One region of the Streptomyces sp. NPDC021356 genome, then DNA from elsewhere that is predicted to be linked to it. Evidence: riboswitches for the same ligand, from Rfam matches in the RefSeq annotation. Region 1 holds a riboswitch; the other holds the start of a gene.
The links. A riboswitch is a leader RNA that binds a small molecule or an ion and turns the genes downstream of it on or off. The one in region 1 is predicted to bind S-adenosylmethionine.

Region 1 (11,608 bases):
CGGCGGGTGGAGGCGTGGAAGGCGTCCACCCCGGCCGCCGCCAGCGGGGCCAGGATCGCCTCCAGCTCCTGCGGTGTCCCGGCGAGCCGGGCGTCGTAGGCCTCCTGCTTCCACTGCGAGTAGCGGAAGAGGACCGGGAAGCCGGGCGAGACGGCCGCGCGGACCGCCGCGACGACCTCCGCCGCGAACTTCGTCCGCACCACCGGGTCGCCGCCGTAGGCGTCCGTACGGCGGTTGGTGCCGGCCCACAGGAACTGGTCCAGCAGGTAGCCGTGGGCGCCGTGGATCTCCACGCCGTCGAAACCGATGCGCTCCGCCGCGCCCGCCGCCTCGGCGAAGGCCCCGATCACGTCGTCCAGGTCGGTCCGCGTCATCGCCCGGCCGTCCCCGGTGCCGTCCAGGCGCAGCCCGGAGGGGCCGACCGGCGGCGCGTCCGGGAACGGGGGCCGGCCCTCCTGGCGGACCATGCCGACGTGCCACAGCTGCGGCACGATCGTGCCACCCGCCGCGTGCACGGCCCCGGCGACGCGCGCCCAGCCCGCGAGCTGCTCCTGCCCGTGGAAGCGCGGCACCCTGCTGCTCGCCCCGGCCGAAGGGTGCCCGACGTACGTGCCCTCGGTGATGACCAGCCCCACCCCGGCGGCGGCCCGGCGGGCGTAGTAGGAGCACACGTCCTCACCCGGGACGCCACCGGGCGAGAACTGGCGGGTCATCGGGGCCATCGCTATCCGGTTGGGGACGGTCAGGCCGTTCAGGGTGACGGGCCGGGAGAGGATGCGGGCCGCGCGGGAGATGGACTGCGCCCCGGGGACGGTACCGGGGGTGGTGGTGTGGGTCATACGAGGGGCTCCTCGGAGGGACGGCGAAGACCTGCCAACTGCATACCGCATGGTATGTGGACGTGTGCCCGCCCCCTCTTCCAGGGCGTGCCCCTCCACGGTGTGCCCTGGACACGCCCGAGGGCGGCACCCCCTGTCGCCAGGGAGTGCCGCCCTCGGAAAGGACGAGCCCGATCCGTGCGGATCAGAAGTCCATGTCACCGCCCGGCATGCCGCCCGGAGCGGCCGCGGCGGCCTTCTCCGGCTTGTCGGCGATGACGGCCTCGGTGGTGAGGAACAGCGCGGCGATCGACGCGGCGTTCTGCAGCGCGGAGCGCGTCACCTTCGCCGGGTCGATGATGCCCTCGGCGACCAGGTCGACGTACTCGCCGGTCGCGGCGTTCAGGCCGTGACCCGGGGTCAGGTTGCGCACCTTCTCCACCACGACGCCGCCCTCGAGGCCGGCGTTGACGGCGATCTGCTTCAGCGGAGCCTCGAGCGCCAGCTTGACGGCGGCGGCACCGGTGGCCTCGTCGCCGTCCAGCTCCAGCTTCTCGAACACCTGGGAGGCCTGCAGCAGGGCCACGCCACCACCGGCGACGATGCCCTCCTCGACGGCCGCCTTGGCGTTGCGCACGGCGTCCTCGATGCGGTGCTTGCGCTCCTTCAGCTCGACCTCGGTGGCGGCACCGGCCTTGATGACGGCCACGCCGCCCGCGAGCTTCGCCAGGCGCTCCTGGAGCTTCTCGCGGTCGTAGTCGGAGTCGCTGTTCTCGATCTCGGCGCGGATCTGGTTCACCCGGCCGCCGACCTGCTCCGAGGAGCCGGCACCGTCGACGATGGTGGTCTCGTCCTTGGTGATGACCACCTTGCGGGCCTTGCCCAGCAGGTCGAGGGTGGCGTTCTCCAGCTTGAGGCCGACCTCCTCGGAGATGACCTCGCCGCCCGTGAGGATGGCGATGTCGCCGAGCATGGCCTTGCGGCGGTCGCCGAAGCCCGGGGCCTTGACGGCGACGGACTTGAAGGTGCCGCGGATCTTGTTGACGACCAGGGTCGACAGGGCCTCGCCCTCGACGTCCTCGGCGATGATCAGCAGCGGCTTGCCCGACTGCATGACCTTCTCCAGGAGCGGGAGCAGGTCCTTGACCGAGGAGATCTTGGAGTTGGCGATGAGGATGTACGGGTCCTCGAGCACCGCCTCCATGCGCTCCATGTCGGTCGCGAAGTAGGCGGAGATGTAGCCCTTGTCGAAGCGCATGCCCTCGGTGAGCTCGAGCTCCAGACCGAAGGTCTGCGACTCCTCGACGGTGATGACGCCTTCCTTGCCGACCTTGTCCATGGCCTCGGCGATCAGCTCGCCGATCTGGGTGTCGGCGGCGGAGATGGAGGCGGTGGAGGCGATCTGCTCCTTGGTCTCGACCTCCTTGGCCTGGTCGAGCAGGGCGGCGGAGACGGCCTCGACGGCCTTCTCGATACCGCGCTTCAGGGCCATCGGGTTGGCGCCGGCGGCCACGTTGCGCAGGCCCTCGCGGACCAGGGCCTGGGCGAGCACGGTCGCGGTGGTCGTACCGTCACCGGCGACGTCGTCCGTCTTCTTGGCGACTTCCTTGACCAGCTCGGCGCCGATCTTCTCGTACGGGTCCTCGAGCTCGATCTCCTTGGCGATGGAGACACCATCGTTGGTGATCGTGGGGGCGCCCCACTTCTTCTCGAGGACGACGTTGCGGCCCTTGGGGCCGAGCGTCACCTTGACGGCGTCCGCGAGCTGGTTCATGCCGCGCTCGAGGCCGCGCCGCGCCTCCTCGTCGAACGCGATGATCTTGGCCATGTGAAGTGGTCCCTCCAGGACTGGGGGTGATTCCTTCGGACCGCGCCCGCGCCCGCGACGGACGGCTCGCCGGCCTTGTGGTTCCTTGCCCCACACGGCCTGCGGGCCTCACCGACCCGGTCCTTCGTTGTCACTCTCACCTTCAGAGTGCTAACGCAATGATTAGCACTCGGCATGGTCGAGTGCAAGCGCCTGGGGGGTGACCCGCAGTGGATCAGCCGGGGGCGAACGGAGGCGTACCGGCACGGCCCGGCGAGGCGGGGCGGGGCGGGGACGGACGAAGGGCCCGCACCCCCAAGGGAGGTGCGGGCCCTTCGCGTGAAGTACGTTCAGGCGGTGACGCGAACCATGTCGGCCTGCGGGCCCTTCTGACCCTGCGAGATCTCGAACTCGACCCGCTGGCCCTCTTCCAGCGTGCGGTAGCCGTCCATCTGGATCGCGCTGTAGTGGACGAAGACGTCCGCACCACCGTCGACCGCGATGAAGCCGTACCCCTTCTCCGCGTTGAACCACTTGACGGTGCCCTGAGCCATGCCTAACTCCCCTATTACTGGCCCTTGCACAGATCCGCACTTCGCGGATCCGGGTCAGACCTCACCCCCCGTGGATCGGGGGCGTGCGCCGGAACGCGTCGACCGCGGCTGAATGTATCTGTCCAACTGCCGTCTGCAACAGGTCAATCGGACGAGAATTCTGGGCGGGAGCGGTCCGGAATGTGACGAGAATTCAGCCGAACTCAGGGCAAGTCGGGCCCCATAAATCAAGACAAATGCCGCAGAATACCCGCGGATTTTGGCTGTTTCTCATCGGCGGACGGCAGGAATCACCAGGCGCTCACCCCGGAGATCCAGGGGCGCGTTCCCCAACTCTACCGTGCTCAATCCCATGGAATTGCCCCCTCCGCTTCTCTTGCGGAGGGGGCAATTCCCGGCACGCTCGGTCACTGCCATTACCGAAGGTAATGATCAGCCGCCGGCGACCGCCGGAATGATCGAGACGCCCGCGCCGTCCGGGGTCACCGTCTGAAGGCCCTGCTCGAAGCGGACGTCGTCGTCGTTGACGTAGACGTTGACGAAGCGGCGCAGCTTGCCCTGGTCGTCCAGGACGCGCGCGGCGATGCCCGTGTGGTTCTTCTCCAGGTCGGAGATGACATCGGCGAGGGTGGTGCCCTCGGCGCTCACCTCGGCCTGTCCGCCGGTGTAGGTGCGCAGGATGGTGGGGATGCGAACGGTCACGCTCATGATGCGAGGCCAGCCTCTCGGAAGGAGTCCAGGGTCGGGCGGATGGTGGCGGTCAGGCCGGTGCCGGCCACCGCGTCCAGGGTCTTCAGGCCGTCACCCGTGTTCAGGACGACGGTGGTCTTCGTCGGGTCGAGGACGCCGGCTTCGATCAGCTTCTTCGTGACGCCGACCGTCACGCCGCCCGCGGTCTCCGCGAAGATGCCCTCGGTGCGGGCGAGCAGCTTGATCGCGTCGACGACCTGATCGTCCGTCACATCCTCCACCGCTCCCCCGGTGCGGCGCGCGATGTCCAGGACGTACGGGCCGTCGGCGGGGTTGCCGATGGCGAGGGACTTGGCGATGGTGTTCGGCTTCTGCGGCCGGACGACGTCGTGCCCGGCCTTGAAGGCGGTGGACACCGGCGAGCAGCCCTCGGCCTGCGCGCCGAAGACCTTGTACGGCTTGTCCTCGACCAGGCCGAGCCGGATCAGCTCGCGCAGGCCCTTGTCGACCTTGGTGAGCTGCGAGCCGGAGGCGATGGGGACGACGATCTGGTCGGGCAGCCGCCAGCCGAGCTGCTCGCAGATCTCGTACGCCAGCGTCTTGGAGCCCTCGGCGTAGTACGGCCGCAGGTTGACGTTGACGAAGCCCCAGCCCTCACCGGCCGGGTCGCCGATCAGCTCGGAGCAGAAGCGGTTCACGTCGTCGTAGTTGCCCTCGATGCCGACGAGTTCGCCGCCGTAGATCGCGGCCATGACGACCTTGCCCTGCTCCAGGTCGTGCGGGATGAACACGCACGAGCGCAGGCCGGCGCGGGCGGCGGCGGCGCCGACGGCACCGGCGAGGTTGCCGGTGGAGGAGCAGGACAGGGTGGTGAAGCCGAAGGCGCGGGCGGCCTCCAGGGCCTGGGCGACGACGCGGTCCTTGAAGGAGTGCGTCGGGTTGCCGGAGTCGTCCTTGACGAAGAGCTTGCCGGTGTCGACGCCGAGTTCGGCGGCGAGGCGGTCGGCCTGGACGAGCTTGGTCCAGCCGGGGTTGAGGTTCGGCTTGCCGGCCACGTCGGCGGGGACGGGCAGCAGCGGGGCGTAGCGCCAGATGTTCGCCGGGCCGGCCTCGATCCGCCCCCGCAGCTCCTCGGTGTCGTAGGCCGAGAAGTCGTAGGCGATCTCCAGCGGGCCGAAACACTCCTCGCAGGCGAAGACCGGGCCGAGGGGCACGCGGTGGCCGCACTCGCGGCAGCTGAGCGCCGCGGCGGGACCGAGGTCGACGGTGGAGTCGGTGCTGCTTGCAACTGTCTGCACAGCCATGTGAGGCGAGGCCCTTTCTCCTCATCTTCCTCACGACGCATCTCGCCGTGAGACGGATTTGGCACCTTCCCTAGCCGGGAGCCTCGCGGTGGCGACCGGAGCGCCGTCGTGCGGCGATCCGTCGGTACGAGACCGGCTGGAGGGTTGCCGGGGCTTCATCGGGCCGTGTCCCTCTGCCCCTCTGGATGAGCGGTATTCGGTTGTGGTCACGCGGTTGTGGTCATGCGGCGACGGGTCGCGGCGACCCCGGCATGCGAGCGTCGTCCGCGTTGTTCAAGACTGTAACCGACGGCCCGGACGGTGAGAGATGGTCGTCCGAACCGCGAGACAGATCACACGATGATGTGATCCCGGACGGGCAGCGGGCCGCGGCGAGACGAGCAGGAGTGAGGAGTCACCGACCGTGCTGGAAGAAGTCGAGCGCTGGCTGAGGACACGGTCCTGGTCCGTCGCCGATCGGCCGCTCGACGGCGTCCTGGCCGCCAAACGGGCGAGCGGCTCCGCCGTCAGCGTCGTGCTGCCCGCGCTGAACGAGGAGGAGACGGTCGGCGACATCGTCGCCGTGATCCGCCGCGACCTGATGGCGCGAGCCCCGCTGGTCGACGAGCTCGTCGTGGTCGACTCCGGCTCCACCGACCGCACCTCCCAGGTGGCCGCCGCGGCGGGCGCCCGGGTCGTGCACCGCGACGCGATCCTCCCCCGCATCCCCGCGGTGCCCGGCAAGGGCGAGGTGCTGTGGCGCTCGCTGCTGGTGACCCGCGGGGACGTCGTCTGCTTCGTGGACGCCGACCTGCGGGAGTTCTCCGCCGACTTCGTCACCGGCATCGTCGGCCCGCTGCTCACCGACCCGGAGGTGCAGCTGGTCAAAGCCATGTACGACCGGCCCCTGGGCACCGCCGCCGGGCAGGGCGGCCGGGTCACCGAACTGATGGCCCGCCCGCTGCTCAACATGCACTGGCCGCAGCTGGCCGGATTCGTACAGCCGCTCGGCGGCGAGTACGCGGCCCGCCGCGCCCTGCTCGAACAGCTGCCCTTCCCCGTCGGCTACGGCGTGGAGCTGGGCATGCTCGTCGACGCGCTGCACCTGGTCGGCCTGGACGCGCTCGCCCAGGTGGACGTGGGCGAGCGCATCCACCGCCACCAGGACGGGCAGGCCCTCGGCCGGATGTCCGCCGCGATCTACCGCACCGCCCAGCTCCGCCTGGCCCGCGGCCACCTGATCCGCCCCACGCTCACCCAGTTCGAACGGGGCGAGGACGGCTTCGAGCCACGGACGTACTCCGTCGACACGGAGGAACGGCCCCCGATGACGGAGATCGCGGAGTACGCGGCACGGCGGGTGGCCTGAGCGGGCCTGGTGCGGCCCCGATGGGCCCGGGGCGGACGGCCGGAAGTACCCCCCGGCCCGCTCCCGCGTACGTTTGAGCGTTCGAGACCCGGGCTAGGTTGAGGACCATGGCTGCAACGCACGGTGCCGAGGTGCTGGTCGCTTCCAATCGCGGGCCGGTTTCGTACGACCTGGACGAGGACGGTTCCCTGCACGCGAAACGCGGTGGCGGAGGGCTGGTCTCCGGGCTTTCCGCGATCGGCCCGGACGCGGGCGCGGTGTGGGTGTGCGCCGCGCTCGACGACGCCGACCGGGAGGCCGTACGGCGCTTCGAGGACGGCCGGCGGCTGCCGCCCGAGGACACCGGCGGCCAGCGGGTCCGGATGCTCGACATCGCCCCGGACGTCTTCTCCGACGCCTACAACGGCATCGCCAACTCGGTGCTGTGGTTCGTCCACCACATGCTCTACCAGACCCCGCTGGAACCCGTCTTCGATACGGAGTTCCGGCGGCAGTGGGCGTCGTACGAGGCCTACAACCGGGCGTTCGCCGAGGCGCTGGCCGAGGAGGCCGCCGAGGGCGCGGCCGTGGTCGTGCAGGACTACCACCTGACGCTCGTCCCGGGTATGCTGCGCGATTTCCGGCCGGATCTGCGGATCGGGCACTTCTCGCACACGCCGTGGGCGCCGGTGGACTACTTCCGGATGCTCCCCGACGACATCGCCGAGCAGGTGCTGCGCGGCATGCTGGGCGCGGACCGGCTGGGCTTCCTCACCCAGCGGTGGGCGGACGCCTTCGCCCAGTGCTGCGAGACGCTGGCCGGCGGGCTCGGCGGCACCCGCGTGGGGGTGCACGGCCTGGGCGCGGACGCGGAGTTCCTGCGCGAGCGCTCGCACCGGGCCGACGTGAAGGAGCGGATGGCGGCGCTGCGCGAGGAGATCGGCGCCGCTCCGGACGGCGGCGCGCGCAGGACGATCGTCCGGGTGGACCGCACCGAGCTGTCGAAGAACATCGTGCGCGGGCTGCTGGCGTACCGGCAACTGCTCCAGGACCGCCCCGAGTGGCGCGAACGGGTGGTGCACATCGCCTTCGCCTACCCCTCACGGCAGGACCTCGCCGTCTACCGGGAGTACACGGCCGAGGTGCGGCGGCTGGCGGAGGAGATCAACCAGCGGTTCGGCACGCCCGGGTGGACGCCGGTCGTCCTGCACGTCAAGGACGACTTCGCCCGTTCCCTCGCGGCCTACCGGATCGCCGACGTGGCACTGGTCAACCCCATCCGGGACGGGATGAACCTGGTCGCCAAGGAGGTCCCGGTGATCTCCGACTCGGGGTGCGCGCTGGTGCTGTCGCGGGAGGCGGGCGCGTACGCCGAGCTGGGCGAGGACGCGCTGGTGGTGAACCCGTACGACGTTGCGGGCACGGCGGCGGCGCTGCACGAGGCCCTGAACATGCCCGGGACGGAACGCTCCGAACGCACGAACCGCCTGGCCGCGGCGGCCACCGCACTCCCCCCGGCCCAGTGGTTCCTGGACCAGTTGCATGAACTGAACGCGGGCTGAACCGGCGGCGCCGCCGTGCCCCGGGTTCCGACGCCGGGGCCGGAACCCCCGGAACTCGCCGTGGGCCCCGGGGGTCACATGCGGGCCGCCAGGGCCCCGAGGAGTTCCACCACTCCCGCCGGGCCCGGTACCACCAGGTCCGCGCGGTCCGACAGTTCGGTCACCTCCGTGCTGCCGCTGCACACGAGGACGCCCGGCAGGCCGTCGGAGCGGAGTTTGTCCAGAGCGGTGAAGGCGGGCAGGTCGCCGAGGTCGTCACCGGCGTAGAGGACGGAGCCGGCGCCGAGGTCGCGGACGTACTCCAGGAGGGCGACGCCCTTGTCCATGCCCGGCGGGCGCAGTTCGAGGACCATACGGCCCGGTTCGACGATCAGGCCGTGTTGGGCGGCCAGGTCGGCGAGCGGGCCGCGCAACGCGTCGAAGGCGGCCTGGGGGTCCTGGGCGCGGCGGGTGTGGACGGCCAGGGAGCGGCCCTTCTCCTCGATCCAGGTGCCGTGCCAGGCGCCGATCCGGTCGAGGAAGCCGGGCAGTTCCGCGCGGACGGCGGCGACGCCGGGGTGCGGGGCCGGGGCGGTGACCGTCGCGGTGGCCGCGTCCCAGCGTTCGGCGCCGTAGTGGCCGAGGACGACGAGGTGGTCGAGGCCGGCCACGCCGGCGAAGCCGCCGTGGCGCACCGCGACCCCGGCGGGGCGGCCGGTGACCACGACCACGGCGGCCACCTTCGGGGCGAGTGCGGCCAGGGCCGGCACCGCGTCCGGGTGGGCCCTGGCCCGGTCCGGGTCGGGCACGATCGGCGCGAGCGTGCCGTCGAAGTCGAGCGCGATCACCGCGCGCTCCGGGCGTGCGAGCAGCGCGGCGAGCCCGTCCCGCCCGGCCCGGGTGACCGGGGTCGGCAGGGCGGGGGCGTCGGGGGCGGGGTTGGTCGGATCCGTGTCGTGGCCCATACGCCGAACCTATCCACACACGGCCGGGCCCACTCCTCGGCCGCGCCCGCTCCTCGGCGGCGGCCTCCGCTCAGCGGTGGCCGGGCGGCTCAGCGCTCGGACCGCCGCGCGTCGCGCACCCGGCGCAGCCGGTTGACCGTCACCGGGTCGTGCGCCAGGGCGCGCGTGTCGTCGAGCAGGGCGTTGAGGAGCTGGTAGTAGCGGACGGGGGAGAGGCCGAGTTCCTCGCGTATCGCGCGTTCCTTGGCGCCGGGGCCCGTGAAGCCGCGCCGCTCCAGGGCGAGGATGTCCCGCTCCCGTCCCGCGAGGCCCGGCTCCCGCATCCCGTCCGGCTCGTCGCTCACGTCCATACGGGCACCGTAACCCTCACCACCGACAGTGGCCCGGGAGCCCCTCGGGCCGGCCCCCGCCCCTGAGGCTCACCCCGCGTTCTCCTTCGCCTCCGCCTGTGAGGCCTGGGTCTGCAGTTGGTTGAGGACGCCCGTGGGGTCGCCGCCCGGGGTGACCGTGCCGCCGATGCGCTTCTTGATCTCGGCGCTGACCTGGGCCCAGGACGTCTTGCCCGCCGGGTAGAGCTGGGCGAGTGACAGTTCCTGGAGGAAGGGCCACAGGTTCTTGTCCTGCGGGGCCGCGGCCATCGCCTCGGACGCGGAGGTGGTGACGGGCAGCAGGTCGTACTCGCGGGAGAAGTCAAGGACGTTCTTCTCGCTGTAGACGAAGTCGAGGAAGTCGCCGACCTCCTTGCGGTGGCCGTTCTTCTTGAAGGCCATCATCCAGTCGGTGACGCCCATGGTGGCCTTGGGCGTGCCGTTCCTGCCCGGCACCGGCACCATGCCGAACTTCACGCCCGCCTGCGTGGCCTTCTTCATCAGCGTGGGGTGGCCGTTGAGCATGCCGACCTGGCCCTTGGCGAAGGCGTCGAAGGCGTCGGCTCGGTTGAGCTTGCCGGGCGCGACGGGACCGGTCAGCCCCTTGCCGACCAGCTCGTCCCTGAGCCAGGTGAACGTCTCGGCGTTCTGCGGTGAGTTGATGGTGTACGTACCGATGTCGTCGGTGTAGCCGGCGCCGCCGCTGAGCAGCCACTGCATGGTCTCGGCCTGCGCCTCCTCGGGGCCGAGCGGCAGCGCGTACGGGTACTTCACGCCCTTGGCCTTCAGGGCCTCGGCGTCGGCGGCGAGGTCGTTCCACGTCTTGGGCGGGGTGAGGTTCGCCTGGGAGAAGAGCGTCTTGTTGTAGAAGAGCACGCGGGTGGAGGCGGCGAACGGGATGCCGTACTGCAGGTGCCGTACCTGGCCGGCCTCGGAGAGCTGGTCGAGGAAATCGGCCTGCACGGCTATGGAGAGCAGGTCGTCGGCCTTGTAGAGCAGGTCCTGGGCCGCGTAGTCGGCGTACGCGCCGATCTGGGCCATGTCCGGCGGGTCGCCGGCGTCGACCATCTCCTTGACCTTGCGGTCCACGTCGGTCCAGGAGTAGACCTTGACGTCGACCTTCACGCCGGAGTGCTGGGCCTCGTAGGCCCGGGCCAGTCCGTCCCAGTACTTCTGCGAGCCGTTGGCCGAGGAGTCGCCGTAGTCCGCGGCGACCAGGTGGAGGGTGACGTCGGAGGATCCGGTGCTCCCGCAGCCGCCGAGAACCGAGGTCATCCCCAGTGCGGACGCCGCCGCGATCATTCCTGTCCTACGCCGCTGCACCGTTTTCCCGCCCCAACCGTCTCGTGTTCACCATGCGGACAAGATAGGTCTACACCAGCGCAGTGGACTAGACCTCTCGCGGGTCGAAGGGCCACACTGTCCCCTGTGAGACACGTCATCGCGCTCGATGTGGGCGGCACCGGCATGAAGGCCGCACTGGTCGACGAGAACGGCGCGCTGCTCCACCAGGCGCGCCGGCCCACCGGCCGCGAGCGCGGCCCCGACGCCGTCGTCGAGGGCATCCTCGGCTTCGCCGCCGAACTGCGCGCGTACGGCGCCGGGCGCTTCGGCGAACCGGCCGCGGCCGCAGGCGTCGCCGTCCCCGGCATCGTCGACGAGGAGCAGGGCGTCGCCGCCTACTCGGCCAACCTCGGCTGGCGCGACGTACCCCTGCGCGACCTGCTCGCGAAGCGGCTCGGCACCCCCGTCGCCCTCGGCCACGACGTGCGCACCGGCGGACTCGGCGAGGGCCGGATCGGCGCGGGCAAGGGCGCCGACCGGTTCCTGTTCGTCCCGCTGGGCACCGGGATCGCCGGCGCCATCGGCATCGACGGCCGGGTGGAGGCGGGCGCGCACGGCTTCGCCGGCGAGATCGGGCACATCGTCGTCCGGCCCGGCGGCATCCCCTGCCCCTGCGGACAGCACGGCTGCCTGGAACGGTTCGCGTCCGCCTCCGCGGTCAGCCTGGCCTGGGCCGAGGCCTGCGGCGAGACCGGCGCCGACGCGGCGGACTGCGCCAAGGCCGTGGAGTTTGGCGACGCACGGGCACAGGCGGTGTGGCAGGAGGCCGTGGACGCCCTCGCCGACGGCCTGGTCACCGCGCTCACCCTGCTGGACCCGCGCACGCTGATCATCGGTGGCGGACTCGCCGAGGCCGGGGAGACGCTCTTCCGCCCGCTGCGGGAGGCCGT
Region 2 (11,608 bases), on a different contig from region 1:
GTCCCTCCGCCACACCATGTGGGCCAAGGGCAAGCGCCTGGTCAACATGAACACCAACCAGCCGCTGCGTCCCGAGGACGTCGCCGTCGGTTCGCTGACCTTCGCCAAGCCCGAGGGCCTGGAGGAGACGAACGAGGACTTCCAGACCGAGATCGCCAAGGCGGCCCTGATGATCGTCCGGCTCCAGCCGGACAACATCAAGGACAAGCGCGAACTCGCATGGTCGCACCAGGGCGTCGTTGCCTACTCGAAGATCTGCACCCACGTCGGTTGCCCGATCTCCCTGTACGAGCAGCAGACGCACCACGTGCTGTGCCCGTGCCACCAGTCCACCTTCGACCTCTCCGACGGCGCCCGAGTCATCTTCGGCCCGGCCGGTCACGCCCTGCCGCAGCTGCGCATCGGCGTGGACAGCGAGGGGTACCTCGAGGCGCTCGGCGACTTCGAGGAGCCCGTCGGTCCTGCATTCTGGGAGCGCGGATGAGTACTACTGCGAGCAACCCGACCCGCTCGCGCGGGAAGGCACCGGCCGGCGAGAAGCTCGCCGACTGGGCCGACGGCCGGCTGGGCATCTACAGCCTGGCCAAGGCCAACATGCGCAAGATCTTCCCCGACCACTGGTCGTTCATGCTGGGTGAGGTCTGCCTCTACAGCTTCCTGATCATCATCCTCACGGGTGTGTATCTGACGCTGTTCTTCCACCCCTCGATGAACGAGGTGGTGTACCACGGCAGCTACGTCCCGCTCCAGGGACAGCTGATGAGCGAGGCGTTCAACTCGACCCTGCACATCTCCTTCGAGGTGCGCGGTGGTCTGCTCATCCGGCAGATCCACCACTGGGCCGCGCTGATCTTCCTCGCGGGCATGTTCGTGCACATGATGCGCGTGTTCTTCACCGGCGCGTTCCGCAAGCCGCGTGAGATCAACTGGATGTTCGGCTTCCTGCTGTTCGTCCTGGGCATGTTCACCGGTTTCACCGGCTACTCGCTCCCGGACGACCTGCTGTCCGGCACCGGTGTCCGCTTCATGGAGGGCGCGATCCTGTCCGTGCCGATCATCGGCACGTACATCTCGTACTTCCTCTTCGGCGGCGAGTTCCCCGGTCACGACTTCGTGGCCCGGTTCTACTCGATCCACATCCTGCTGCTGCCGGGCATCATGCTCGGCCTGGTCGTCGGCCACCTGATCCTGGTCTTCTACCACAAGCACACGCAGTTCGCGGGCCCCGGCAAGACCAACAACAACGTCGTCGGCATGCCGCTGCTGCCGGTCTACATGGCCAAGGCCGGAGGCTTCTTCTTCCTGGTCTTCGGTGCCATCGCGGCCATCGCGGCGATCGCGCAGATCAACCCGATCTGGGCCATCGGCCCCTACCGGCCGGACCAGGTGTCCACCGGCGCCCAGCCCGACTGGTACATGGGCATGGCCGAGGGTCTCATCCGCGCCATGCCGGGCTGGGAGATCAACTTCTGGGGCCACACGCTGGTCCTGGGCGTGTTCATCCCGCTGGCGCTCTTCGGTGTGGTCCTCGCCGCGATCGCGCTGTACCCGTTCATCGAGGCCTGGGTCACCGGCGACCGGCGCGAGCACCACATCCTGGACCGCCCGCGCAACGTCCCGACCCGCACGGCCTTCGGTGCCGCGTGGATCGCCTGGTACTTCGTGCTGCTGGTCGGTGGTGGAAACGACCTGTGGGCCACCCACTTCCACCTGTCGATCAACGCCATCACCTGGTTCGTCCGCATCGCGTTCTTCCTGGTGCCCGTCATCACGTTCGTCGTCACCAAGCGGATCTGCCTCGGCCTGCAGCGGCGGGACAAGGACAAGGTGCTGCACGGCCGCGAGTCGGGCATCATCAAGCGCCTGCCGCACGGTGAGTTCATCGAGGTCCACGAGCCGCTCAGCCAGGAGCAGCTGTACACCCTCACGGCTCACCACCAGTACGAGCCGGCCGAGATCGGCCCGACGGTCGACGAGAACGGTGTCGAGCGCAAGGTCGGCGGTACGGAGAAGCTGCGCGCCAAGCTCAGCAACGCGTACTTCGGTGAGGACAGCCAGATCGCGAAGCCGACCGTCGAGGAGTACAAGGAGATCACGAGCGGCCACGGCCACCACTGATCGCTTAACCCTGAGCGTCGCCACGCCACGGTCGAAGGGCCCCGTCCGAACCCCGGACGGGGCCCTTCGCCCTGTCCGGGGCTGGATAGGGTGGAAGGCGATACGGCAGAACGTCCGGGCGTCCCGGACACCGATTCAGGAGCGGCTTATGAGCGCTGTGACCCCCGCTGGAGGCGACACCGCGGCGGGCCGTTCCTGGCCCCGGATGCTGAACGGTCTGCTGGAGGGCCGGAACCTGGCCGCCGACGACACCGCCTGGGCCATGGACCGGATCATGGGCGGCGAGGCGACGGACGCCCAGATCGCGGCCTTCGCGGTCGCCCTGCGCGCCAAGGGTGCGACCGTCGAGGAGATCACCGGACTCGTCCGCACGATGTACGAGCACGCGAACGTGATCCAGGTTCCCGGCGCCACCGTCGACATCGTCGGCACCGGCGGCGACGGAGCCAAGACGGTGAACATCTCCACCATGTCCTCGATCGTCGTCGCGGGCACCGGCGCCAAGGTCGTCAAGCACGGCAACCGGGCCGCGTCCTCCGCGTCCGGGGCCTCCGACGTGCTGGAGAAGCTCGGCGTCAACCTCGACCTGACCCCGCGACGGGTCGTCGAGGTCGCCGAGGAGGCCGGGATCACCTTCTGCTTCGCGGTGAAGTTCCACCCGGCGCTGCGCCATGTCGGCGCCGCCCGCGGGCAGTTGGGCATCCGTACGGTGTTCAACCTGCTCGGTCCGCTGACCAACCCGGCGAAGGTGAAGGCCCAGGCGGTCGGTGTGGCCGTGGCGCACGAGGCACCGATCGTGGCGGGTGTCTTCGCCGAACGCGGCAACTCCTCCCTGGTCTTCCGGGGCGACGACGGGCTCGACGAGCTGACCACCACCGCGACCTCGCGGGTGTGGGTGGTCCGGGACGGCGAGGTCACCGAGGAGGCCTTCGACCCGCGCGACGTCGGTCTGGAACTGGTGCCGGTGGAGGCCCTGCGCGGCGCGGACGCCTCCTACAACGCCGAGGTCGCCCGCCGCCTGCTGGACGGCGAGAGCGGCCCCGTACGGGACGCCGTGCTGCTGAACTCGGCGGCGGCCCTGGTCGCCCTGGAGCCGGGCTCCGGGACGCTGGTGGAGCGGATCCGGGCCGGGATGGCGCGGGCGGCCGAGTCGATCGACTCCGGGGCGGCACGGCGCACGCTGGAGCGCTGGGTGGCCGCGAGCAACGCCTGAGGCCGTGCGGTGCGACGCGGGGCGCAGTCCACGATCCGGACTGCGCCTTGCGCGCACAAGATCGTATGGCAGGATGTTGGACCAGGTCATGAGTGACAGCCATATGGCCCCGGCCGGCTGTCCGGCAACCCTCCGTCCGTGGCGGGGTGCCCCGGGTGAAGACCAGGTCGTAGGCAGCGAGGTCTACGGCAAGCGCGGACCCCTCGCGTCACCAGGGGTCCTGGTCGTACGAGGGAGCCTTCCGTGAGCAAGCGAATGCGTTAGGGCGTCGAGCCCCGCCTCCGCACACCCTTTTTCACCTTCGCCGCGCTGGAGCCTCTTCCGGTCTTCGAGCAGTACGTGCTCGCGCGGTGATTCCACCTGCTTTCACGGGAGTTCCTCCATGTCTGTCTCCACCGTTGCCGCCGACCAGTCCGTTTGCCGTGACATTTCCGGGCCGCTGCCCGTTCTGGGACGGGATGTCACCGTGCCGCTGGTGACCGGTGGCGAGGTCAGCTACGCCGCCCTCGACTACGCGGCCAGCGCCCCCGCGCTCCAGCGGGTCTGGGACGACGTGGCGGCGTACGCGCCGTACTACGGCAGCGTCCACCGCGGCGCCGGCTACCTCTCGCAGCTCTCCACCGACCTCTTCGAGAACGCCCGGCGCACGGTCGCCGAGTTCCTCGACTGCCGCGCGGACGACCAGGTGGTGTTCACCCGGTCCACCACCGACTCCCTCAACCTCCTGGCCCGGGTGGTCCCGGCGGACTGCCGGGTGTTCGTCTTCGAGACCGAGCACCACGCCTCGCTGCTGCCGTGGCGGGACGCGCAGGTGACCTACCTCAACGCCCCGCGCACCCCCGAGCAGGCCGTGGCCACCCTGGAGCGGGCCCTGGCCGAGCGCGAGCCGCACGGCCCCGCCCTGGTCTGCGTCACCGGCGCCTCCAACGTCACCGGTGAACTGTGGCCCGTACGGGAGCTGGCCGCCGCCGCGCACGCGCACGGCGCCCGGATCGTCCTGGACGCCGCCCAGCTCGCCCCGCACCACCCGGTGTCCGTCAAGGACCTCGACGTCGACTGGGTCGCCTTCTCCGGCCACAAGCTCTACGCCCCCTTCGGCTCCGGCGTGCTGGCCGGGCGCGCGGACTGGCTGCGCGCGGCCGAGCCGTACCTCGCGGGCGGTGGCGCCAGCCGCCGGGTGACGCGGCGCACCGACGGGGGAGTGGACGTGGAGTGGCACGACAGCGCCGCCCGCCACGAGGCCGGCTCGCCGAACGTCATCGGCGCCTACTCCATCGCCGCGGCCTGCAAGGCGCTGACCGAGGCCGGGTTCGACACGCTGGTGGCCCGCGAGCAGTACCTCATCGGCGAGGTCCGAAAGGGGCTGGCCGCGGTCCCGGAGGTCAAGGTGCTCTCCCTGTTCGGGGACGACGCCCCGCGGGTCGGCGTGATCTCCTTCGTCGTGGAGGGCTGGAACAGCTCGCACTTCGCCGCCGCGCTCTCCGCCGAGTACGGCATCGGCGTCCGCGACGGCCTGTTCTGCGCCCACCCGCTGGTGCGCACCCTGCTCGGCAGCGACCCGCAGACCCAGGGCGAGTGCGGCGCCCCCGAGGCCGCGCCCGGCGAGAAGTCCCTCAACGCCATCCGTGTCAGCTTCGGCGCGGGCACCCCCGACGAGCACGTGGAGCGCTTCGTGACGGCGGTGCGGGAACTGGTGGCCGAGGGTGCGAAGTGGTCGTACCGCACGGAGGACGGCCGCTGCGTCCCGGCCGTGTGAGGCCCGGCGCCCCGGACGCGGTGTCCGCAGGGTGGTGTCCAGGAGGCGGTGTTCAGGCGGTCAGGAGTCAAGACCGATCGCGAACGCCGCCTCAAGGTCGTGCTGCGAGTACGTGCGGAAGGCGACGTGCGTGTCCGTGGCCTGAACGCCGGGGATCTTGCTGATCCGGCCCGGGATGATCTCCGCCAGGTCCTCGTGCCGGCCCACCCGCACCATGGCGATCAGGTCGTACGTCCCGGTGACGGAGAAGACCTCGCTCACGCTCTCCAGCGAGGCGATCCGCTCGGCGATCTCGGGGATCCGGTCCACGCTGGTCTTGATGAGGACGATCGCGGTGATCACGGCTGGTTCTCTCCCTCGGGGGCCGGAGCAGGGGTGACCTTCACTCTAGTCGGCCGCCCGAACCTGGCCCACGCGTAGCCGAAGCCGAGCGCGAAGCCGACGACGTGGGCCAGGTAGGCCACGCCGGGCCCGTCGGCCGCCCGGCCCGCCGCCAGCCACTGCAGGGCCGCCCAGAACGGCAGGACGACCCAGGCGGGCAGGCGCAGCGGCAGGAAGAAGAGGAACGGCAGCACGCTGGTGACCCGGGCCCGCGGGAAGAGGTACAGGAAGGCGCCGAGCACCGCCGAGATCGCGCCCGACGCCCCGACCAGGGTCTGGGCGGAGTCCGCGTGGGCGCCCGCGTACCCCAGCAGGGCCAGGTAGCCGCAGCCGACGTAGAACAGCGTGAACTCGACGCGGCCCACGCGTTCCTCGGTCATCGCGCCGAAGACGTACAGGAAGAGCATGTTGCCGAGCAGGTGCACCCAGCTGCCGTGCACGAACAGGGCCGTCGCGGGGGTGAGCGCGGCCCGCGCCGAGCCCGTGAAGAGGTCGGCGGGGAGCACGCCCCAGTGCCGGAAGTAGGCCTGCTGGGCCCGCACCAGGGCGTCCCCGGTGCCGTAGGCGGGGACGAGGCCCGCCGCGGGGCCGCTCGCGAAGACCGCGCAGCACAGGACGATCAGGGCGGTCGTCACCGGCGCCGGTGTGGTCCGTACCGCTCTGAGGGCCCTGACCGCCCGGGCGGCGACCGCGTTCCTGTAGCTGATCATGTGCACAGAGCATGACGCAACGGGGCGTACCAGCACAGATCGCCTCGCCGCCGTGGACAGCCGGGCGCCGAGGGGCCCCCAGGCCGTAGGGTTACGAGCCGGCGCACCGGGAAGCCGGCGCGTCACGGACTTGGGAAGGAAAGTGAGCAGCCCCGATGACGGTTCCCCTGCCGACCGCCACGACGCGGTGGCGCTGCACCCTCTGCGGCAACCTCACCCGTTTCGACGTGACGCGTTCGTCGAAGGTCGTCGAGTACGTCCACCTCGACCTGGCCGGAGAGCCCACGGTCGAGGAGCGCGAGGTCGTCAGTGAGACCATCGAGTCGGTGCGCTGCCGCTGGTGCAACGCCGTGGACAAGGTCGAACTCGTGGACAGGCCGGGCACCGGCTCCTGAGCGGAGCGGGCCCGCACAGGTGACCCCGCGGGGGTCCCGTGAGGCATTGGGGTGACGGATGGCGGAGACACGAGGCGGGGAGCCGGGCGACGGCGCCGCCGAGGTGCTCGACCGTCCGCTGCCCGACGGCGTGCGTCGCCGGGTCGTGCAGATCGTGGCCGACGCCTTCGGCCGGCTGACCGTGAGCGAGCTGCCCGCGCAACTGCGCCAGTACGCCCGGTTCGCGCCCAACCGCCGGGCCAAGTTCGCGGGCAACGCGATGGCGGCGGCCCTGGAGACGGACGCGGTGTTCCGGCAGCGGGTCGGGGAGAAGTTCCGGGAGGCGCAGGAGGAGTTGTGCGGCGCCCTCGACGCCGGCTCGCCGCCCCCGGCCGCGGACCCGCTCGACGTGGCCGCCGCGGCCTACGTCCTGCGCCCGGCGGGCTGGGTGAAGCTGGTGACCGCGGCCGGCGAGGAGGCCCTGCGGGCGCACGCCGAACGCGCCGACGAGGAGAACCGCGCCGAGCTGGAGCGGCTGCGCCGGCAGGTGGCCGCCACCCGCGAGCAGACCCGTGCCGAGACCGAACGGCTGCGCGCCGACCTGGACGCGGCCCGCAAGGAGGCCGAGTCGCTGCACCGCAAGCTGCGCGCGGCGCTCAGCGACGTCAAGCGCGGCGAGGCGGCGCTGCGCAAGCTGCGCGGCGAGACCGAGGCGGTGCGCGCCGAGGCGCAGGTGCAGGTGTCGGCCGCCGAGAGCGAGAACCGGCGGCTCAAGGCCCGCCTGGGCGAGGCGGAGGCCGCCCTGGAGGCCACCCGCAAGGCGGCCCGCGAGGGGCGCAGCGTCGAGGACATGCGGGTGCGGCTGCTGCTGGACACCGTGCTCGAGGCCGCCCAGGGGCTCCGGCGTGAACTGGCGCTGCCGCCGGTGTCCGTACGGCCCGCCGAGACCGTGGACGCGGTGGAGCCGGGCCGGATGACGCCGAAGGACATCGCCGCCCGGGCGCTGTCCGAGCACGACCCGGCGATCCTCGACCAGTTGCTGGCGCTGCCGCAGGCGCACCTGGTCGTCGACGGCTACAACGTCACCAAGACCGGCTATCCGCAGATGCCGCTGGAGAAGCAGCGCCTCAGGCTCCTCGGGCAGCTCTCGCAGCTCGCCGCGCAGACCGGCGCGGAGGTCACCTGTGTGTTCGACGGGGCCGAACTGGCCGCGCCGGTGCTGCTCGCGCCGCCGCGCGGAGTGCGGGTGCTCTTCTCCAAGCCGCGTGTCACCGCGGACGAGTTGATCCGCCAGCTGGTGCGCGCCGAGCCGCCGGGCCGGCCGGTCATCGTCGCCTCCACCGACCGTGAGGTGGCCGACGGGGTGGCCCGGGCGGGAGCGCGTCCGGTGGCGTCGGCGGTGCTGCTGAAGCGGCTGTCGCGCGGCTGAAGTTCCCTCGCCGCGCGGCTGAAGGGCGTGCCCCACGACTTGAAGGACCTGCCCACGGCTGAAGGACCTGCCCACGGCTGAAGGACCTGCCCACGGCTGAAGGACCTGCCCACGGCTGAATTCGGGCAAAAGGCGATTTACTTATCATTCGCAACATAGAGGTTTGATGCCCGAATTGACGGAACCGTCACGCGACGTAGCGTCAACCATGCCTCACCCCTCGTGAGTTGCGTGCAAAGAATGCGGGCTGTGACGGAATTTCTTGGTGGCAGGATTTGAATTCATCACGATGAGGTCACTAGGGTCTGGCTTCGAACCTCCGAGCGGGTGGTCACTCACAAGAAGGAGCTCGCTTCCGTGGCGTCCCACCGTCGACCCAAACAGCCCAGTCGCGCACGCGTGACGATGCTCACCACCGCAGCCGCCGCTGCCGTCGCGATCAGCGCGCAGGCGGCCAACGCGGCGCCGAGCGAGAAGCCGAGCAAGGACGAGGTCAAGTCCAAGGTCGACAAGCTCTACGAGCAGGCGGAGCAGGCCACCGAGAAGTACAACGGTGCCAAGGAGAACCAGGAGAAGCTCCAGAAGGAGATCTCCACCATCCAGGACAACGTCGCCCGCGGCCAGCAGGACCTCAACAAACTGCGCGACGGCCTCGGTTCGATGGCGGCCGGCCAGTACCGCACCGGCGGTATCGACCCCTCCCTCCAGCTCTTCCTCTCGTCCCACCCGGACGACTACCTGGACAAGGCCGCCACGCTCGACCAGGTCAGCGGCCAGCAGGCCGACGCGCTGAAGAAGATCCAGGACAAGCAGCGCCAGCTCGCCCAGCAGCGTGCCGAGGCCACCGCGAAGCTCAAGGACCTCGCGGCCACCCGCACCGAACTGGGCAGCAAGAAGAAGGAAGTCCAGGGCAAGCTCGCCGAGGCGCAGAAGCTGCTCAACACGCTCACGGCCAAGGAGAAGCAGCAGCTCGCCGCCGCCGAGCAGACCCGCGCCACCCGCGGCACCGAGCGGGTCTCCATGGGCAAGATCACCCCGGGCAGCGGCCACGCGGGCGCCGCCTTCTCCGCGGCGCAGAGCAAGATAGGCACCCCGTACGTCTACGGCGCCACCGGCCCGTCCTCCTTCGACTGCTCGGGCCTGACCTCCTGGGCGTACGCGCAGGCCGGCGTCTCCATCCCGCGCACCTCCGAGGCACAGGCCAACGCCGGCCAGCGGATCTACTCGCAGAGCCAGCTCCAGGTGGGCGACCTGGTCCTGTTCTACGGCGACCTGCACCACGTCGGGCTCTACGCGGGCAAGGGCATGGTCCTGCACGCCCCGCACACCGGCGCCAACGTGCGCTACGAGTCGATCGGCAACATGCCCTTCCAGTTCGGCGTCCGCATCTGATCCCGACCCACCCGCACGCGCACCGGGCTTCCCTGCCCGGGGGCCGGACCCCACGGTCCGTGGGTCGGACCTCCTGGCCCCCGAACCGGGCCTCCCGGCCCGTAAGCCAGCCGCCCCGGCACGCTGTCACACCGCCCGAACGGGCGAATCGCATCAACGCACGCTGACCCCGCGCCCCGCCCCTGACCTGTGTCGGAGGCGGGGCGCCGTGTCGTGCGCCCGCCGAGGTCTTTGGCCGGTGCGTCTCCGCGCGGCTACTGTCTGCCGCGTTTCCCCCTGCCGCCGTGGCGCACCCCGCCCCGGTACCCGGCCTGCGGGGAGGCAGTCCTTGCCAGCCAGTGGAGGGAGTTCGGCTTCCCGTGGGGTCCCATCGCCGCCTTGCACCGTCCGGGTTCGACCGGGGCGCCGGTGCCGCCCGTGCCGCCGTCACCGCGCTGTCCGCCGCGGCAGCCGTCCTCGGCGCCCTTCCGGCCACCTCGGCCGTCGCCGCGCCGCACGGCGGCACGCGGGCCGAGGTGGACCGGCTCTACCACGAGGCGGAGAAGGCGACCCAGGACTTCGACCGGGCCGACGAGCGCGCCGATGTGCTGCGCCGTCAGGTGCGCGACGCGCAGGACCGCATCGCCCGGCGGCAGCAGCGCGTCAACGCGCTGCGGGAGTCGATCGGCTCGGTGGCCGGAGCCCAGTACCGCTCCGGCGGCCTCGACCCGTCCCTGGCGCTGCTGTTCTCCCGCGACCCGGCCGAGTACCTCGACAAGGCGACCACGCTCGACCGGATCGGCGCCCACCAGGCCGGCGAACTCCAGGAACTGCGCCAGGCCCTGCGCGAACTCGCCCAGGAACGCGCCGAGGCCACCGGTGCCCTCGCCGAACTGGAGAAGAGCCGCACCGCCGTCGCCGCCCACAAGCACACCGTCGAGCGGAAACTGGCGCAGGCCCGGCGGCTGCTCAACTCCCTGACCCGCTCCGAGCGCGACGCCTACGACCGGGCGTCCCGCTCCGGCGGCGACGGCGTCCTGCCCGGCCGCGACGACCTGCTGTCCGGCCCCGGCGGCGGCCCGGCCGCCTCCGGGCGCGCGGCGGCCGCCCTCGCCGCCGCCCGCTCCGCCCTCGGACGCCCCTACGTCTGGGGCGCGAGCGGCCCCTCGGGGTTCGACTGCTCCGGCCTGATGCAGTGGTCGTACGCACAGGCCGGGGTGCATCTGCCGCGCACCTCGCAGGAACAGCGCTACGCCGGCCGGCAGGTCCCGCTCTCCCAGGCCCGCCCCGGCGACCTCGTGGTCTACCGCTCCGACGCCAGCCACGTGGCGATGTACGTGGGCGGCGGCCGGGTGATCCACGCCCCCTACCCGGGCGCCCCCGTGCGCTACGACCCCGTGCACATGCTGCCGGTCTCGTCGGTCACCAGGGTCTGACGCCGCCCCCGGGCAGCCGTACGATCGGGAAATGGCTGGTCGATGGCGGGTGCCGGGAACGTCGGTGGCGGCGGCGTCCCTGTTGCTCGCGTCCCTGACGGCATGCGGCGGGCACTCCGCGACCAACACCGCCCGCGACCAGGTGCAACGACTGCTCGACACCCGGGCCGCCGCGGTGCTCCACCACGACCCGGCGGCGTACGCCACCACCGGCACCCGGGCCCCGTACGCCGGACTCGGCGCCGTGCCGTTCACCGCCTGGTCCTACCGTGTGACCGCCCTGCGCCGCAGCGGCGACCGCGCCACCGCCGACGCCGACCTGAGCTACCGGGTGACCGGCTACGACACGGCCCCCGTCACCGTCGCGCGCACCCTGACCCTGTCCACCACCGCCGACGGGAAGTGGTACGTCGACTCCGACCGGCCCGCGCACAGCTCGGTCCAGCAGCTGTGGGACCAGGGGACCGTGTCGGTGGTCCGGGGCCGCAGCAGCATCGTCCTCGGCGTCGGGCAGAGCGCGGGCACGCTGCGCGGCTACGCCGGTCTGGCCGACCACGCGGTGCCCGCCGTGTCGGACGCCTGGGGCACGGAGTGGAGCCGCCGGGTCGTCGTCCTCGTCCCCGGCTCGCTGGACGGCATGGCGGCGCTGCTCGGCTCGCCCGCCGACGACTACCGCGGCATCGCCGCCGTCACCACCGGCGAGGCGGGCGGCGGCGGTCGGGCACCGGCCGACCGGGTGGTCATCAACCCCGACGCGTACAGCCTGCTCGGCCCCCTCGGCAGACAGGTCGTCCTCACCCACGAGACCACGCACGTCGCC

Region 2: another riboswitch for S-adenosylmethionine. It lies ahead of AB0G56_RS03890 (aminotransferase class V-fold PLP-dependent enzyme); the one in region 1 lies ahead of thrC (threonine synthase).

What each region holds. Positions count from the first base shown of each region.
Region 1 covers NZ_JBFACU010000007.1:180,610-192,217, forward strand. The annotation lists gene AB0G56_RS11640 (NADH:flavin oxidoreductase) at 1-839, opposite strand, end outside; gene groL (chaperonin GroEL) at 1,024-2,646, opposite strand; gene AB0G56_RS11650 (cold-shock protein) at 2,976-3,179, opposite strand; gene AB0G56_RS11655 (MoaD/ThiS family protein) at 3,612-3,887, opposite strand; gene thrC (threonine synthase) at 3,884-5,173, opposite strand; SAM riboswitch class I at 5,192-5,365, opposite strand; gene AB0G56_RS11665 (glucosyl-3-phosphoglycerate synthase) at 5,577-6,521, shown strand; gene AB0G56_RS11670 (trehalose-6-phosphate synthase) at 6,629-8,062, shown strand; gene otsB (trehalose-phosphatase) at 8,137-9,006, opposite strand; gene AB0G56_RS11680 (DUF3263 domain-containing protein) at 9,096-9,356, opposite strand; gene AB0G56_RS11685 (extracellular solute-binding protein) at 9,426-10,697, opposite strand; gene AB0G56_RS11690 (ROK family protein) at 10,803-11,608, shown strand, end outside.
Region 2 covers NZ_JBFACU010000002.1:369,866-381,473, reverse strand. The annotation lists gene AB0G56_RS03905 (Rieske 2Fe-2S domain-containing protein) at 1-484, shown strand, start outside; gene AB0G56_RS03900 (ubiquinol-cytochrome c reductase cytochrome b subunit) at 481-2,118, shown strand; gene trpD (anthranilate phosphoribosyltransferase) at 2,267-3,331, shown strand; SAM riboswitch class IV at 3,416-3,532, shown strand; gene AB0G56_RS03890 (aminotransferase class V-fold PLP-dependent enzyme) at 3,714-5,087, shown strand; gene AB0G56_RS03885 (Lrp/AsnC ligand binding domain-containing protein) at 5,148-5,429, opposite strand; gene AB0G56_RS03880 (rhomboid family intramembrane serine protease) at 5,426-6,178, opposite strand; gene AB0G56_RS03875 (hypothetical protein) at 6,334-6,573, shown strand; gene AB0G56_RS03870 (NYN domain-containing protein) at 6,632-7,981, shown strand; gene AB0G56_RS03865 (NlpC/P60 family protein) at 8,339-9,373, shown strand; gene AB0G56_RS03860 (NlpC/P60 family protein) at 9,733-10,788, shown strand; gene AB0G56_RS03855 (hypothetical protein) at 10,820-11,608, shown strand, end outside.